DNA from 2 places in the Streptomyces sp. NPDC096013 genome. Region 2 is predicted to be linked to the other one. Evidence: predicted binding sites of a transcription regulator. Region 2 holds the regulator's gene; the other holds the start of a gene.
What was found. Region 2 encodes HspR, which represses chaperone genes until heat shock. Its sites were predicted from a motif close to TTGAGNNNNNNNNNCTCAA; they were not measured.
Positions count from the first base shown of each region.

Region 1: the regulator HspR is predicted to act here: its motif matches at 5,239-5,257, upstream of lon (endopeptidase La).

Region 1 is NZ_JBIWGK010000009.1:30,364-37,631, forward strand. It holds gene ACIRB1_RS27945 (nitrate- and nitrite sensing domain-containing protein) at 1-4, opposite strand, end outside; gene ACIRB1_RS27950 (protein phosphatase 2C domain-containing protein) at 346-1,134, shown strand; gene ACIRB1_RS27955 (MarR family winged helix-turn-helix transcriptional regulator) at 1,153-1,698, opposite strand; gene ACIRB1_RS27960 (lysozyme) at 1,916-2,734, shown strand; gene lon (endopeptidase La) at 2,799-5,216, opposite strand; gene ACIRB1_RS27970 (rhomboid-like protein) at 5,656-6,609, opposite strand; gene ACIRB1_RS27975 (spermidine synthase) at 6,805-7,268, shown strand, end outside.
Region 2 is NZ_JBIWGK010000011.1:2,266-9,533, reverse strand. It holds gene ACIRB1_RS31470 (substrate-binding domain-containing protein) at 115-1,221, opposite strand; gene ACIRB1_RS31465 (heat shock protein transcriptional repressor HspR) at 1,528-1,980, opposite strand; gene dnaJ (molecular chaperone DnaJ) at 1,986-3,173, opposite strand; gene grpE (nucleotide exchange factor GrpE) at 3,234-3,908, opposite strand; gene dnaK (molecular chaperone DnaK) at 3,905-5,749, opposite strand; gene ACIRB1_RS31445 (MraY family glycosyltransferase) at 5,846-6,868, opposite strand; gene ACIRB1_RS31440 ((Fe-S)-binding protein) at 7,109-7,268, shown strand, end outside.

The DNA of each region.
Region 1 (7,268 bases), on a different contig from region 2:
GCATTCCTGACTCGTGATACCCATGGGCCCGGGTGACGCTCCGTCACTCCGGTACGGCGACCCTCCCAGTGCCGGTAGGCAGCGGTCGCGCATCGTCCGGGCCGCCACCCGAAGGAGTGAACCCCGGACGGGAGTTGGCGGGCAAGTTCCGGCGGGCCGTCCAAGAGGCCCGCGCGCCGGGCCGGTTGGACGTGAGCGGCGGGCTTTGGCAGGATTCGCCGCCACGCATTCCCGGAGTGATCCATTCCCTCCCAAAGCAGGCGCCTGACCTGCACGAGTGCACCCATTCGACCGTGCGTGCCAACTTTTTGCGAAGCCTGTGAAGAGGTCGTGCAGACTGGCCGAATGCGTACGGAACTTGTGTCGGAACCCGGCGACCCGGGCCGCCCCAACGAGGACTTCGCGAGCGTCGGTCTGCCAGCCTCGGGACAGGGCGGTTCGCTGATCGTCCTGGACGGAGTCACCCCGCCGAGAGGCGAGACGGGCTGTCTGCATTCGGTCCCCTGGTACACCGCCCGCCTGGGGGGCGCGCTGACCGAACTGACCGTTTCCTGCCGGGATCTGACCCTGGCGGAGATTCTCTCCCGGGCGATCGTCCGAACAGCTGAGGCCCATGCCACCACCTGTGACCTTTCTCACCCGCGCACCCCACAGGCAACCGTGGTGCTGGCCCGCTGGTCGCCGGCGGAGATCGAATACCTGGTCCTCTCGGACTCGGCGCTGCTGGCCGAAACCCCGTCCGGTGAGGTGACCGCCGTACTCGACGACCGGCTGTCCCGCCTCCCGCGCTCCGCTCTCGCGACGGACGCCGTGATCGACACCACGCTCCGCAACAAGGAGGGCGGCTTCTTCACCGCCGCCGCCGATCCGTCGGTCGCGGACCGCGCGGTGACGGGGTCGCTCCCCCGCGCCGAGGTCCGCGCCCTCGCCGCCCTGACGGACGGGGCGACGCGGTGGGTGGAGAAGTTCGGCGAGGGCGACTGGGCGGACTGCCTCGCGCTCGTACGGAAGGACGGGGCGGCGGAGCTGGTCGGCCGGGTGCGGGCGCTGGAGCGGGCCGACGCGCAGGAGCGGGCGTATCTGCGGCGGAGCAAGACGCACGACGACGCGACGGTCGTGTACGTCGAGTGGTGAACGCCGGCCCCGGCCCCGCTACTTGCCGATGACGCCGTTCAACTGGTGCAGCAGGCGGGCCAGTTCGGCGACCTCCTGGCGGTCCCAGTGGGAGAGCTGGGTGACGTAGCGGGCGCGCCGGGCCTCGCGGACGTGGGTGACCCGGCGGCGGCCCTCGTCCGTGAGGTCGACCAGCCAGGCGCGGCCGTCCGCCGGGTCGGGCTCGCGGGCGATCAGGCCGAGGTCCTCCAGGGCGCGCAGCTGGCGGGACATGGTGGCCTTGCCGACGCCGATGTAGGCGGCCAGCTCGGTGGCCCGCTGCCGGCCGTACTCCTCCAGCCGGACCAGCAGGCCGTACGCGGCGGACTCCAGGTCGGGGTGGACCTCGCGGGCCATCTCTCCCTGGTTGGCCCGTGCCCGGCGCAGGAGGAACGTCAACTCGCGTTCCAGGGAGAGGTATTCGTGGTCCGCGACGGGCTCGCCGGCGTCCGCGGCCACCGCCTCGCCGTCCCCGGCCGGCCGGTCACCGCCTCCGGAGGGCCGGTCGCCGTTCCTGTTCTCGCCCCTGTGCACGTCAGCACCCATTGGTCCGCTTTCCCGCTTGTGAAAGTTTCCGCCAAACACCGTCATCGCCGCAGCTCCGCCAGTATTTCGCAGGGCTAGACCAACGGCAGCGTCCGGACCCCCTTCCCACGCGGTCTTCTCGGTGCGTAGCTTCCTTACCAGGTAGTTCATGGCATGGCCACGCCACATTCAAGGCTCCCTCTCCGCACTCCCCCCACCGCGCCCTCGGAGGCACGCCATGCCCGTGCACAGACCCCGAACGCCACGCCCGCGCCACCTCACCCTCGCCCTCGCCCTCTCCGGAATCCTGCTCGCGGCCCTCGCCCACCCGGCCGGCGCCGCCACCGTCCCCGCCCGCGGCTCCGCCTACCTCGGCATCGGCGTCCTGGCGCACGACGGCCAGGACGGCACCCCGACCGGCGGTGACGCCACCCAGACGGAGGGCGTCGACGTCAGCGCCTACCAGGGCAACGCCACCTGGTCGACCCTGTGGAGCAGCGGGGTCAAGTGGGCCTACACGAAGGCGACCGAGGGGACGTACTACACGAACCCGTACTTCGCCCAGCAGTACAACGGCTCCTACGGCGTCGGCATGATCCGCGGGGCGTACCACTTCGCGACCCCGGACACGACGAGCGGCGCCACCCAGGCCAACTACTTCGTCGACCACGGCGGCGGCTGGTCCAAGGACGGCCGCACCCTCCCCGGAGTCCTCGACATCGAGTGGAACCCGTACGGCGCGTCCTGCTACGGCAAGTCGGCGGCTTCGATGGTGGGCTGGATCTCCGACTTCCTCTCCACGTACAGGTCCCGCACCGGCCGTGACGCGGTGATCTACACGGCGACGAGCTGGTGGAGCGACTGCACCGGCAACTCCAGCGCGTTCGCCTCGGCCCATCCGCTGTGGATCGCCCGGTACGCCTCGGACCCGGGGACGCTGCCGGCCGGATGGGGCTTCTACACGATGTGGCAGTACACGTCGTCCGGGCCGACGGTCGGGGACCACGACAAGTTCAACGGCGCGCTGGACCGGGTGGTCGCGCTCGCCAACGGCTGACGTACGGCGAAGGCCCGGGCCCCCCTTGAAGGGACCCGGGCCTTCACCTACCGGTGGGCGTCCGTCACGCCGCCACCGGAACCTCCGGCGTCGCGCCGTTCGTGGCCGGCGACAGCGCCAGCTCCAGGACCTGGCGGACGTCCGTCACCGCGTGGACGTCGAGCTTGTCCAGGACCTCGGCCGGGACGTCGTCCAGGTCGGGCTCGTTGCGCTTCGGGATGATCACGGTGGTGACCCCGGCCTGGTGCGCGGCGAGCAGCTTCTGCTTCACGCCGCCGATCGGGAGGACCCGACCGGTCAGGGAGACCTCACCCGTCATCGCCACGTCCGTACGGACCAGTCGGCCGCTGAGCAGCGACGCCAGGGCGGTCGTCATCGTGACACCCGCGCTCGGGCCGTCCTTCGGCACCGAACCCGCCGGGAAGTGGATGTGCACGCCCCGGTCCTTCAGGTCGCCCACGGGCAGCTCCAGTTCGGCGCCGTGCGAGCGGAGGAAGGACAGGGCGATCTGCGCGCTCTCCTTCATCACGTCACCCAGCTGACCGGTCAGGGTCAGCCCCGCCGCGCCCGTCTCCGGGTCGGCCAGCGACGCCTCGACGTAGAGGACGTCACCGCCCGCGCCGGTGACCGCGAGGCCGGTGGCGACACCGGGCACCGCGGTGCGGCGCTCGGCCGGGTCCTGGGCGGACTCGGGCACGTGGTGCGGCCGTCCGATGAGGCCGCGCAGGTCGGCGTCGGTCACCGTGAACGGCAGCTTCCGCTCGCCCAGTTCGTGCTGCGCCGCGATCTTGCGGAGCAGCCGGGCGATCGAGCGCTCCAGGGTGCGGACGCCCGCCTCGCGGGTGTACTCACCGGCGAGCTTGCGCAGCGCGCCCTCGTCGATGACGACCTCGTCGTCCTTGAGGCCCGCCCGCTCCAGCTGGCGCGGGAGCAGGTGGTCACGGGCGATGACGACCTTCTCGTCCTCGGTGTAGCCGTCGAGCCGGACCAGCTCCATCCGGTCGAGCAGCGCCTCCGGGATGGCTTCGAGCACGTTGGCCGTCGCCAGGAACACCACATCGCTCAGGTCGAGTTCGACCTCCAGGTAGTGGTCGCGGAAGGTGTGGTTCTGCGCGGGGTCGAGCACTTCGAGCAGAGCCGCCGCCGGGTCGCCCCGGTAGTCGGACCCCACCTTGTCGATCTCGTCGAGCAGGACCACCGGGTTCATGGACCCGGCCTCTTTGATCGCGCGGACGACACGACCCGGGAGGGCGCCGACGTACGTACGCCGGTGACCGCGGATCTCGGCCTCGTCCCGGACACCGCCGAGGGCGACGCGGACGAACTTGCGGCCCATCGCGTGCGCGACGGACTCGCCGAGGGAGGTCTTGCCGACGCCGGGCGGACCGACGAGGGCGAGCACGGCACCGCCGCGCCGGCCGCCGACGACACCCAGGCCCCGCTCGGCGCGGCGCTTGCGCACGGCCAGGTACTCGGTGATGCGCTCCTTCACGTCCTCCAAGCCCGCGTGCTCGGCGTCGAGGATCGCCTTGGCGCCCTGGATGTCGTACTCGTCCTGGGTGCGCTCGTTCCACGGCAGTTCGAGGACGGTGTCCAGCCAGGTCCTGATCCACGAGCCCTCGGGCGACTGGTCGGAGGAGCGCTCCAGCTTCTCGACCTCCTTGAGCGCGGCCTCGCGGACCTTCTCGGGCAGGTCGGCGGCCTCGACGCGGGCACGGTAGTCGTCGGACTCCTCGCCGTCGCTCGTGTCGCCGTTCAGCTCACGGAGTTCCTTGCGGACGGCTTCGAGCTGGCGGCGGAGCAGGAACTCCCGCTGCTGCTTGTCGACGCCTTCCTGCACGTCCTTGGCGATGGTCTCGGCGACGTCCTGCTCGGCGAGGTGGTCGCGGAGGTGCTGGGTGGCGAGCTTGAGCCGGGCCACCGGGTCGGCGGTCTCCAGCAGCTCGATCTTCTGCTCGGTGGTCAGGAAGGGCGAGTAACCGGAATTGTCGGCAAGTGTGGACACGTCATCAATGGCCTGCACCCGGTCGACGACCTGCCAGGCCCCACGCTTGCGCAGCCACGCGGTGGCCAGCGCCTTGTACTCCTTCACCAGCTCGGAAACGGAGCCGGGCACGGGTTCGGGCAGGCTCTCGTCGAGCGCGGTGCCCTCGACCCAGAGCGCGGCACCAGGACCGGTGGTCCCGGCCCCGATCTTCACGCGGCTACGGCCGCGGATCAGCGCACCCGGGTCGCCGTCGGCCAGTCGGCCGACCTGCTCGATGGTGCCGAGCACGCCGGTGCCGGCGTATGTCCCGTCGATGCGTGGCACCAGCAGGACCTTGGGCTTTCCGGGCTCGGACCGCGCGGCGGCCTGGGCGGCCTCCACGGCGGCGCGTACATCGGTGTCGTTCAGGTCCAGCGGAACCACCATTCCGGGCAGCACGACCTCGTCGTCGAGCGGCAGCACGGGCAGGGTGAGCGGTGTGGACGTCGAAGCCATGATCTCCCCTTAGGCAGTCAAGTTGAGCTATGCCGACTCAATGCTCGGGCGTCCTCGATTGTTCCCCACCGGTTGTTCGCCGTGAGCGATCAGGCGACGCGCCCCGGACTCCGTGCTGGTCAACACGGAAAGGGGGCGGGGGCTTCCCGGGGAACGGAGTGCGCTGAGGGGACGGCCGGGGGCCCGGACGTGACGCCACCACGATCACGATCACGATCACGATCACGGGAGGCGCAGGGGCACCTTGGATGCCGGTCCCTTCGGCAACGGCACCGCGGCGGACCGGAGCGGCGCCCTCGACGACGCGACCGCGTCGCCGACACCTCAGGCGTACGTGCACCTCAGGCGTACGCGGTCACCGGATCAACCGCCCGGCGGGGGCGGCGACTTGGCAGCCCGGGACAAGGAAGAGGCTGAACGTGCCCGACTCGGCGGGTGGTCAGACCCGCGCGACCTCAACCCGCCCCGCCCCAGCCGTCCTTGCCGCCCGTGTCAGCTGTGCCGCCCGGGCCCAGCGGCGCATCAGCGGCCAGGTCGCGATGCCTATCGTCAGGGAGATCAGGTGGCCCCAGTCCGTCATGGGGTCGGTGAAGGCGAGGAGGTCCTGGATCAGGGTCCAGCCGAAGAGGGCGATCATCGGGAGGCCGAGCCAGGGCCGGAGGAGGCCGGCGAGGGCTCCTATGCTCGTGGCGACGCCGAAGCTGATGCCGTAGTCGAGGCGGTGCAGGGAGCTGGCGGGCAGGTGACCCGCCCACACCGCGATGCCCACGGTCCCCTCGGTCGCGAGGGTGGCGACGATGTGGCCGAAGAGGAACACCCCGGCGGTCCGCACCCCGCCGATCCGCCGTTCCAGCGCGGTCAGCACCAGCAGGAAGAGGAAGGCGTACGGCGACACCATCCCGCCCACGATCCACAGCGCGCTCGCGACCAGCACGAGGAACGGATCGCGGAGGAGGTGGGTGACGTCCGTGCTGGACGCCTGGTGCAACCGGCCCACGAGCGCGGGTCCCGCGTACTGCGCGACCAGGGAGGAGACGACGAGCAGCACGCCGTAGCAGAAGGTGAACGGCGTCCCGGTGGGCGTCGGCAGGAGTCGCCAGGGGCGGACGCCGCGCAGCGCGGTGAGGGCGGGGAAGATCCGTGACGCGTACTCGGCGGGGACGGCCGGGGTCGACGCGGAGGCCGACACCGCCACCGGGCCCGCGGCGAGCGCCGTCGCCACGGCCGGAGTCACGAAGCCCAACTCCCCTACGCCGTCCGGCACTTCCCGCTGTCTCGGCAGCCCGTCCAGCAACCCGGGGTCCAGGGGCGAGGCCGACCCGGATTCAGCGGCCAGGGGCCCGCCCGGAGGCGTGGCGGAGGCCTGGGTGTCGGCCGTCGCGATCCGTTCCACGGTGGGGCGCTCCTTCCGGTTCAACGCCCACCCTTCGTCGTCCCACCTGTCGCTGTCTATGACCGACGCCACGCGAGGGCCGATTCACAGCAACCTGAAAGCCTTCTGACGCGTCCCCCATCACCTTGCACACGGACGAGCCCGCCTCGGGTTAATTCGGCTGCCCAATCCGGTGAAACTGCCAGGATGGTTCGCATGACGACCGCGTACGACAGCGCTCCCGGGTCCGACTCCCCCGTCGTCCTGGACCGGCGCGAGGGCCCCTACGGCGAAGTGGTGCTGCGCCGGCACGGGGAGTTGCTCCAGATCATCGCCAACGGCTGCTTCCTGATGGACACTTCGGACGGCCGCTCGGAGCGGCTGCTGATCGATGCGGCCCGCGACGCCCTCGACTCCCGCCCCGCACCTCATGTACTGATCGGCGGCCTCGGCGTCGGATTCTCGCTCGCGCACGCCGCCGCCGACCCCCGCTGGGGCCGGATCACCGTCGTGGAGCGGGAGCCGGCGATCGTCGAATGGCACCGCTCAGGACCGCTGTCCGCGCTCTCCGCGTCCGCTCTCGCCGATCCGCGCACGGCAATTGTGGAAACGGATCTTGTCGCTTTCGTCAATGAGACTTGCGCCACTTTCGACGCGCTCTGCCTCGACATCGACAACGG
Region 2 (7,268 bases):
CCACGAGCGCCTCCACGCCCTCGACGCGGCCACTGGTGGGGCACGGACGGCGCTTCACGGCCACGGGCCCGGTCCGCACCACCCCGGTCGTCGCCGACAGCGGCCGACCGGGCGCTACTTCAGCCCGATGGTCGCGCACGCGCTCTTGTAGTCGGAGGTGCAGATGTCGGAGATCTTGTAGATCCCGTCCGCGACCACCGTCGTCTTGATGTTGTCCTTGGTCAGCGCGACCACGGACACCAGCTGCGAGGGGATCTTCTTGTTCGTGGGGCTGTCCACGTTGTCACGGGTGAGGGCGTCGAACTCGATGTCCCTGCCCTGGACCTTGGCGACGGCGATCTTCGCGGCGGCCTCGGCGAGGTCGGGGTACGGCTTGTAGACGCTCATGTACTGCTCGCCGGTCACGATCCGCTGCACGGCGGTGAGTTCGGCGTCCTGGCCGGTGACGGGGGGCAGCTTCGTCAGGCCCGAGGCCTTCAGGGCCTTGATGATGCCGCCGGCCATCGCGTCGTTGGCGGAGTACACGGCGGCGATGTTGCCCTTGCCGAGCTTGCCGATCGCCTCGGTCATCTCCTTCTGGGCCACGACCGGGTCCCAGGCCTTGGTGTTGTAGCTCTCGGCGATCGTCACCTTGCCCTGCAACTCGGACAGCGCGCCGCCCTTGAACACCGCGGCGTTGGGGTCGGTGGGCGAGCCGTTGATCATCACGATCTTGTCGGAGGTGTCCACGTTGCCGCCCAGCGCCTCGAGCAGGGAGCGGCCCTGCACCTCGCCGACCAGTTCGCCGTCGAAGGAGACATACGCGTCGACCGGGCCCTCGGCGAGACGGTCGTAGGCGATGACCGGGATGCCGGCCGCCTTGGCCTTCGCCACCATCGTCCGGATGGCGTGCGAGTCGACGGCGTCGAGCACGATGATGTCGACCTTCTCGTCGATCATCTTCTGCATCTGCTTGTCCTGGACGGACGCGACGCCACCGGCGTTCTCGTACTCGGCCTTGCCCTTGTTCGCGGTGAGTTCCTGGATCTTCGCCTTCATGATCGGGTAGTCGAACTCCGCGTACCGCGTGTTCGTCTTCTCCGGCATGAGCACGCCCACCGTGATGTCGTTGCCCTTCGCCGGAGTCGCGTCCGAGCTGCTCCCCGAGGAGTTGAGGACGCCACAGGCGGCCAGGGGGAGGGCCAGCGAGAACGCGGCCACGGGTATGGCGATACGACGCATTGGGGTGCTCACTTCTGGTGCCGTCCGGACGAGGGTGCAGCATTGCAACCCAGGTGACTGAAAAGCCAACGCGGATGCGACCACCGCCGTCAAGCGGAACCACTTAACGAGATGGCAACGCCACGTTCCGTTCGGCATGTGGAGACCTCGCGAAATCACCTTCAAACACCCTTTACGGACCCTCCATCCAGCGGAAGTTCATGAAAGGGCAAAGATCGGCGCGACCGACTCCGCCCTCTCCGCGCCAGGCGGCATGCGGAAGGGGCCCGGAGAAAACTCCGGGCCCCTTCCGTGTGTGCGTGGACGTCAGTCCGAGGACTGCTGCCGCTTCGGCCGCCACACCACCAGCGCACTGGTCTGCTGGACCTCCTGGTACGGCACCAGGTCGCGCCGGTACGACGCGTGCACCGCGGCCTCGCGCTGCTGCATCGTCGCCGCCGCGCCCTCGACCGCCGACTGGAGCTCGGCGACGCGCTGTTGGAGCGCGACCACCTGGTTCTCCAGCTCGATGATGCGCTTGATGCCCGCCAGGTTGATGCCCTCGGTCTGCGACAACTGCTGGACGGTGCGCAGCAGTTCGATGTCGCGGGCCGAGTAGCGCCGGCCGCGCCCGGCCGTGCGGTCCGGGGAGACCAGGCCGAGGCGGTCGTACTGACGCAGCGTCTGCGGGTGCAGGCCGGAGAGCTGGGCCGCCACCGAGATGACGTAGACCGGGGTCTCCTCGGTCAGCTCGTACGGGTTGCGTCGACGGCCGTCCATCACTCTCATGCTCCCTTCGCGGCCTGGAACAGCTCCGCCCGCGGGTCCTCTCCCGCGGTCGCCTCTCTGTACGCCTCCAGTGCGTCACGAGCATTCCCCGTGACGTCCTTCGGGACACTCACCTCGACCGTGACGAGGAGGTCGCCCCGCGTGCCGTCCTTGCGGACCGCGCCCTTGCCCCGGGCGCGCATCGTCCGGCCGTTCGGCGTGCCCGGGGGCAGCTTCAGCGTCACCGGGGGCCCGCCCAGGGTGGGCACCCTGACCTCGCCGCCGAGTGCCGCCTCGGCGAACGTCACCGGGACCGTCACCGTGAGGTTGTCGTCCTTGCGGCCGAACACCGGGTGCGCGTCGACATGCACCATGACGTACAAGTCGCCCGCGGGTCCGCCGCGTTCGCCCGGTGCGCCCTTGCCGCGGAGCCGGATGCGCTGGCCGTCCGTGACCCCCGCGGGGATCCGGACCTGCATGGTCCGGGACGACTTGGCGCGCCCGCTGCCCTTGCACTCGACGCAGGGGTGCTCGGCGATGAGGCCGCGGCCCTTGCAGTCGGGGCACGGGTCGGTGAGGGAGAAGCCGCCGCCGGAGCCGCGCGCCACCTGGCCGGTGCCGACGCAGGTCGGGCACACGCGCGGTGTGCCGTTCTTGTCGCCGGTGCCCGAACAGGCCTTGCAGGGCTGCTGCGAGGACATCCGCAGCGGCACCGTGGCCCCTTCGATCGCTTCCGTGAAGCTGAGCGTGACCTCGGACTCGATGTCCTGGCCGCGCCTGGGCTGGGTACGGGTCGTGCCCGCGCCACCCCGGTTGAACAGGCCCCCGAAGACGTCACCGATCCCGCCGCCGAAGCCGCCGGCACCCCCGGCGCCACCGCCCTGGGCGCCGCCTCCGAAGAGGTCGCCCAGGTCGAAGTTGAAGTTGCCGCCGCCCGCGCCGCCCGGCCCCGGGCGGAAGCCGCCGTTGCCGAACAGGGCGCGGGCCTCGTCGTACTCCTTGCGCTTCTTGGGGTCACCGAGGATGTCGTTGGCCTCGGAGATCTCCTTGAAGCGCTCCTCGGCCTTGGCGTTGCCCTTGTTGGCGTCCGGGTGGAACTCGCGGGCGAGCTTCCGGTACGCCTTCTTGATCTCGGCCTCGGTGGCGTCCTTGGGGACGCCGAGGACCTTGTAGTAGTCCTTCTCGATGAAGTCCTTGGTGCTCATCCTCGACGTCCCTCCTTTCCTCTGGTGCTACTCGCCGTGCGAGTCCCGTGGGGTGCGATGTCAGCCCTCGTCCGGGCCACCGCTCTCCTTGTCGTCGTCCGCCGTCTCGGCGGCGTCCGAGGACTCCGCCTTGCCGGTCTGCGCGGCGCCGGGCTGCGGCTCCGCGACCGCCACCCGCGCGGGGCGGATGGTGCGCTCGCCGATGCGATACCCGGGCTGGAGGATCGCCACGCAGGTCGTCTCCGTGACGTCCGGCGCGTACGAGTGCATCAGGGCCTCGTGGATCGTCGGGTCGAAGGGCTCGCCCTCCTTGCCGAACTGCTGAAGCCCCATCTTCGCCGCGGCGGTCTCCAGGGATTCGCCCACCGACTTGAAACCGCCGACGAGTTCACCGTGTTCCCGCGCGCGACCGATGTCGTCGAGCGTGGGCATCAGTTCGGTCAGGAGGCTCGCCACGGCGATCTCCTTGACCGCGATCCGGTCGCGCTCGACCCGGCGGCGGTAGTTCTGGAACTCGGCCTGGAGCCGCTGGAGGTCCGCGGTGCGCTCGTCGAGCGCCTTGCGCACCTGGTCCAGCTGGGCCGTCAGACCGGCGATCTGTGCACTTGCGTCCCCTGCCGGGGCCGCCCCCTCCCCACTGCTGGAGGGGGAGGCGGCCTGCGGCTCGGCGTCGTCGGGGGTGGCGCCGGAGGGGACGTCGGGCTTCTCTTCGAAGCCCGGGGTCTCCTCCGTCACGCGGCACCGTCCTTGCGCTCGTCGTCCACGATCTCGGCGTCCACCACGTCGTCGTCCGCCTTGGGCGCCTCGGCACCCGGGGCGTCGCCGCCGGCGGCCTGACCGGCCTGGGCGTCGGCGTACATGGCCTGGCCGACCTTCTGCGAGACCGCGGCGACCTTCTCGGTGGCGGTGCGGATCTCGGCGGTGTCCTCGCCCTTGAGCGCGGCCTTCAGCTCCTCGACGGCGGCCTCGACCTCGGTCTTGACCTCGCCGGGGACCTTGTCCTCGTTGTCCTTGAGGAACTTCTCCGTCTGGTAGACGAGCTGCTCGCCCTGGTTGCGGGACTCGGCGGCCTCGCGGCGGCGGTGGTCCTCGTCCGCGTACTGCTCGGCCTCCTGGCGCATGCGGTCGACCTCGTCCTTCGGCAGCGAGGAGCCGCCGGTGACGGTCATCTTCTGCTCCTTGCCGGTGCCGAGGTCCTTGGCCGTGACATGCATGATGCCGTTGGCGTCGATGTCGAAGGAGACCTCGATCTGCGGGACACCGCGCGGGGCCGGCGGCAGACCGGTCAGCTCGAACATCCCGAGCTTCTTGTTGTACGCCGCGATCTCGCGCTCGCCCTGGTAGACCTGGATCTGCACGGAGGGCTGGTTGTCCTCGGCGGTGGTGAAGATCTCGGACCGCTTGGTCGGGATCGTGGTGTTGCGCTCGATGAGCTTGGTCATGATCCCTCCCTTGGTCTCGATGCCGAGGGACAGCGGGGTCACGTCGAGGAGCAGGACGTCCTTGACCTCGCCCTTGAGGACACCGGCCTGGAGGGACGCGCCGATGGCGACGACCTCGTCCGGGTTGACGCCCTTGTTGGCGTCCTTGCCGCCGGTCAGCTCGCGCACGATCTCCGCGACGGCCGGCATACGGGTGGAGCCACCGACGAGGACGACGTGGTCGATCTCGTTGATCGAGATGCCGGCGTCCTTGATGACGTTGTGGAACGGCGTCTTGCAGCGCTCCAGCAGGTCGGCCGTCAGCTGCTGGAACTGGGCGCGGGTGAGCTTCTCGTCCAGGTGCAGCGGGCCCTCGGCGGACGCCGTGATGTACGGCAGGTTGATCGAGGTCTCGGTGGAGCTGGACAGCTCGATCTTGGCCTTCTCGGCGGCCTCGCGGAGACGCTGGAGGGCCATCTTGTCCTTGCCCAGGTCCACGCCGTGGCCCGCGGCGAACTGCTTCACCAGGTAGTCGACGACGCGCTGGTCCCAGTCGTCACCACCGAGGTGGTTGTCGCCGTTCGTGGCCTTCACCTCGACGACGCCGTCACCGATCTCCAGGAGGGACACGTCGAAGGTGCCGCCACCGAGGTCGAAGACGAGGATCGTCTGGTCGTCCTTGTCGAGGCCGTACGCCAGCGCCGCGGCGGTCGGCTCGTTCACGATGCGCAGGACGTTCAGGCCCGCGATCTCGCCGGCCTCCTTCGTCGCCTGACGCTCGGAGTCGTTGAAGTAGGCCGGGACGGTGATGACCGCGTCCGTGACCTTCTCGCCCAGGTACGCCTCGGCGTCGCGCTTCAGCTTCTGCAGGATGAACGCGCTCATCTGCTGCGGGTTGAAGTTCTTCCCGTCGAGCTCGATCTTCCAGTCCGTGCCCATGTGGCGCTTCACGGAACGGATGGTCCGGTCAACGTTCGTGACCGCCTGGCGCTTGGCCACCTCTCCGACGAGCACCTCGCCGTTCTTGGCGAAGGCGACGACGGACGGCGTGGTCCTGGCGCCCTCTGCGTTGGTGATGACGGTGGGCTCGCCGCCTTCAAGAACGCTGACGACGGAGTTAGTCGTGCCCAGGTCGATGCCGACCGCACGTGCCATGGTTGATTCCTCCAGCAATGACTTGAGTGGAACGGACTCAAGTGTGCACGACACTCACCGCTGGGTCAACAGAGCTGAGTCGGGCGGACTCAACTCTTATCCGTTCCTTACACGCAACTGCGCCCTGACCTGCGTCGATACGGCACGCCGTCCCCCGTAGACCGAGACTTTAAGCAGCCCGAACACGACAACAAGGGCCCCACCCACCACCCACATGACGGCGGAACCGTCCACCCACCCGTTGTGCACGAGCACCCCGACGAGCACCCCGGAGAACCCTCCGATCGCCAGGAGGACCACCGCCCCCTGCGGAGTGAGCCCCAACCGCCGCAGCCGGTGGGCGAGATGGTCCGGCCCGCCCCGCAGCAGCGCCCGCCCGGCCAGCCGCCGCGACAGCAGCACCAGTACGGCGTCGGCGCTGGCGACGGCGGTGAGCGAGAACAGCACGCCCGCACCGTCACCCGGAGCGCGCCCGGCCTGGGTGAGCACGGCGGCCGAGGCGAGCAGGAACCCCGTGAACAGCGACCCGCACGCGCCGAGCGCGATCCGCGCGGGATGCCAGTTGTGCATCAGGAACCCGGTGAGCGCGGCGGCCAGCACACTGAGCAACACCGCGAGCCCGTCCATCACTTCCATCGCGGCACAGGCCCCGACCCCGAAGGCGGTGATCACCCCGATGGTCCCCGCGAGCCCGTCGGCGTGATCGAGCCCCTTGAAGGCACCAGCGACGAACACGATCCACACCACGGCCAGCGCCCCGCCTGGCACCCCGATCTCGCCGTACGGCACGACACAGGCGGCCGCCACGGTCGTACCGAGGACCAGGAACCGGGTCTTCAGCCGCCAGACGTCGGCGACGAGCCCCAGCCCGGCGACCGCGCCCCCGGCGGCCAGCAGGCCGTCGACGCCGTCGCCGAGGGGGGCGAGTCCGGTCCGGTCGCACGCCCAGGTGACCGCCGAGACGGCGAGGGCGACCGCCAGTCCCCCGAGCAGCGGAACGGGTCGGGTCCGTCGCCGCCGGTCGACGAGTCCGGCCCGGAGCGCGGGCACTCGGAGCAGTGCGGCGAGCAGGGCGGAGAGGAGGAGGGCGGTCGTGGCGGCGAGAATCCCGTAGAGCACGAATCCAAATTAGCCGCAAATGTACCAATTCAGTACGAATAACACGATCAGACCGTAACAAGCTTGAGAACTGCCCGGAGCAGGTCTTTTTAGGCGACCCTCAGCGACGCACGTCACCGCACGGCTGGCTACAGTGCGACGCAAGATAGGGGTAGTCTCGGTCGAACCGATTAAGTTACCGCTTAGTAATGTGCTGAGCGGTGATGCCATTGACCCCTCGCAGGCCCGAGGAGCCCTGAAATGCAACTCGCCGCGATCATCGTGTCGCTGGTTCTGATCGTGGTCGGTGTGGCGCTGTTCGCCCGCGCCGTCCTCCAGATCTACACCTTCATGCGACTCGGCCAGAACGTGCCCAAGGGCACCCGCACCGACGAGCCCGTCCAGCGCACCGTCACCGTGG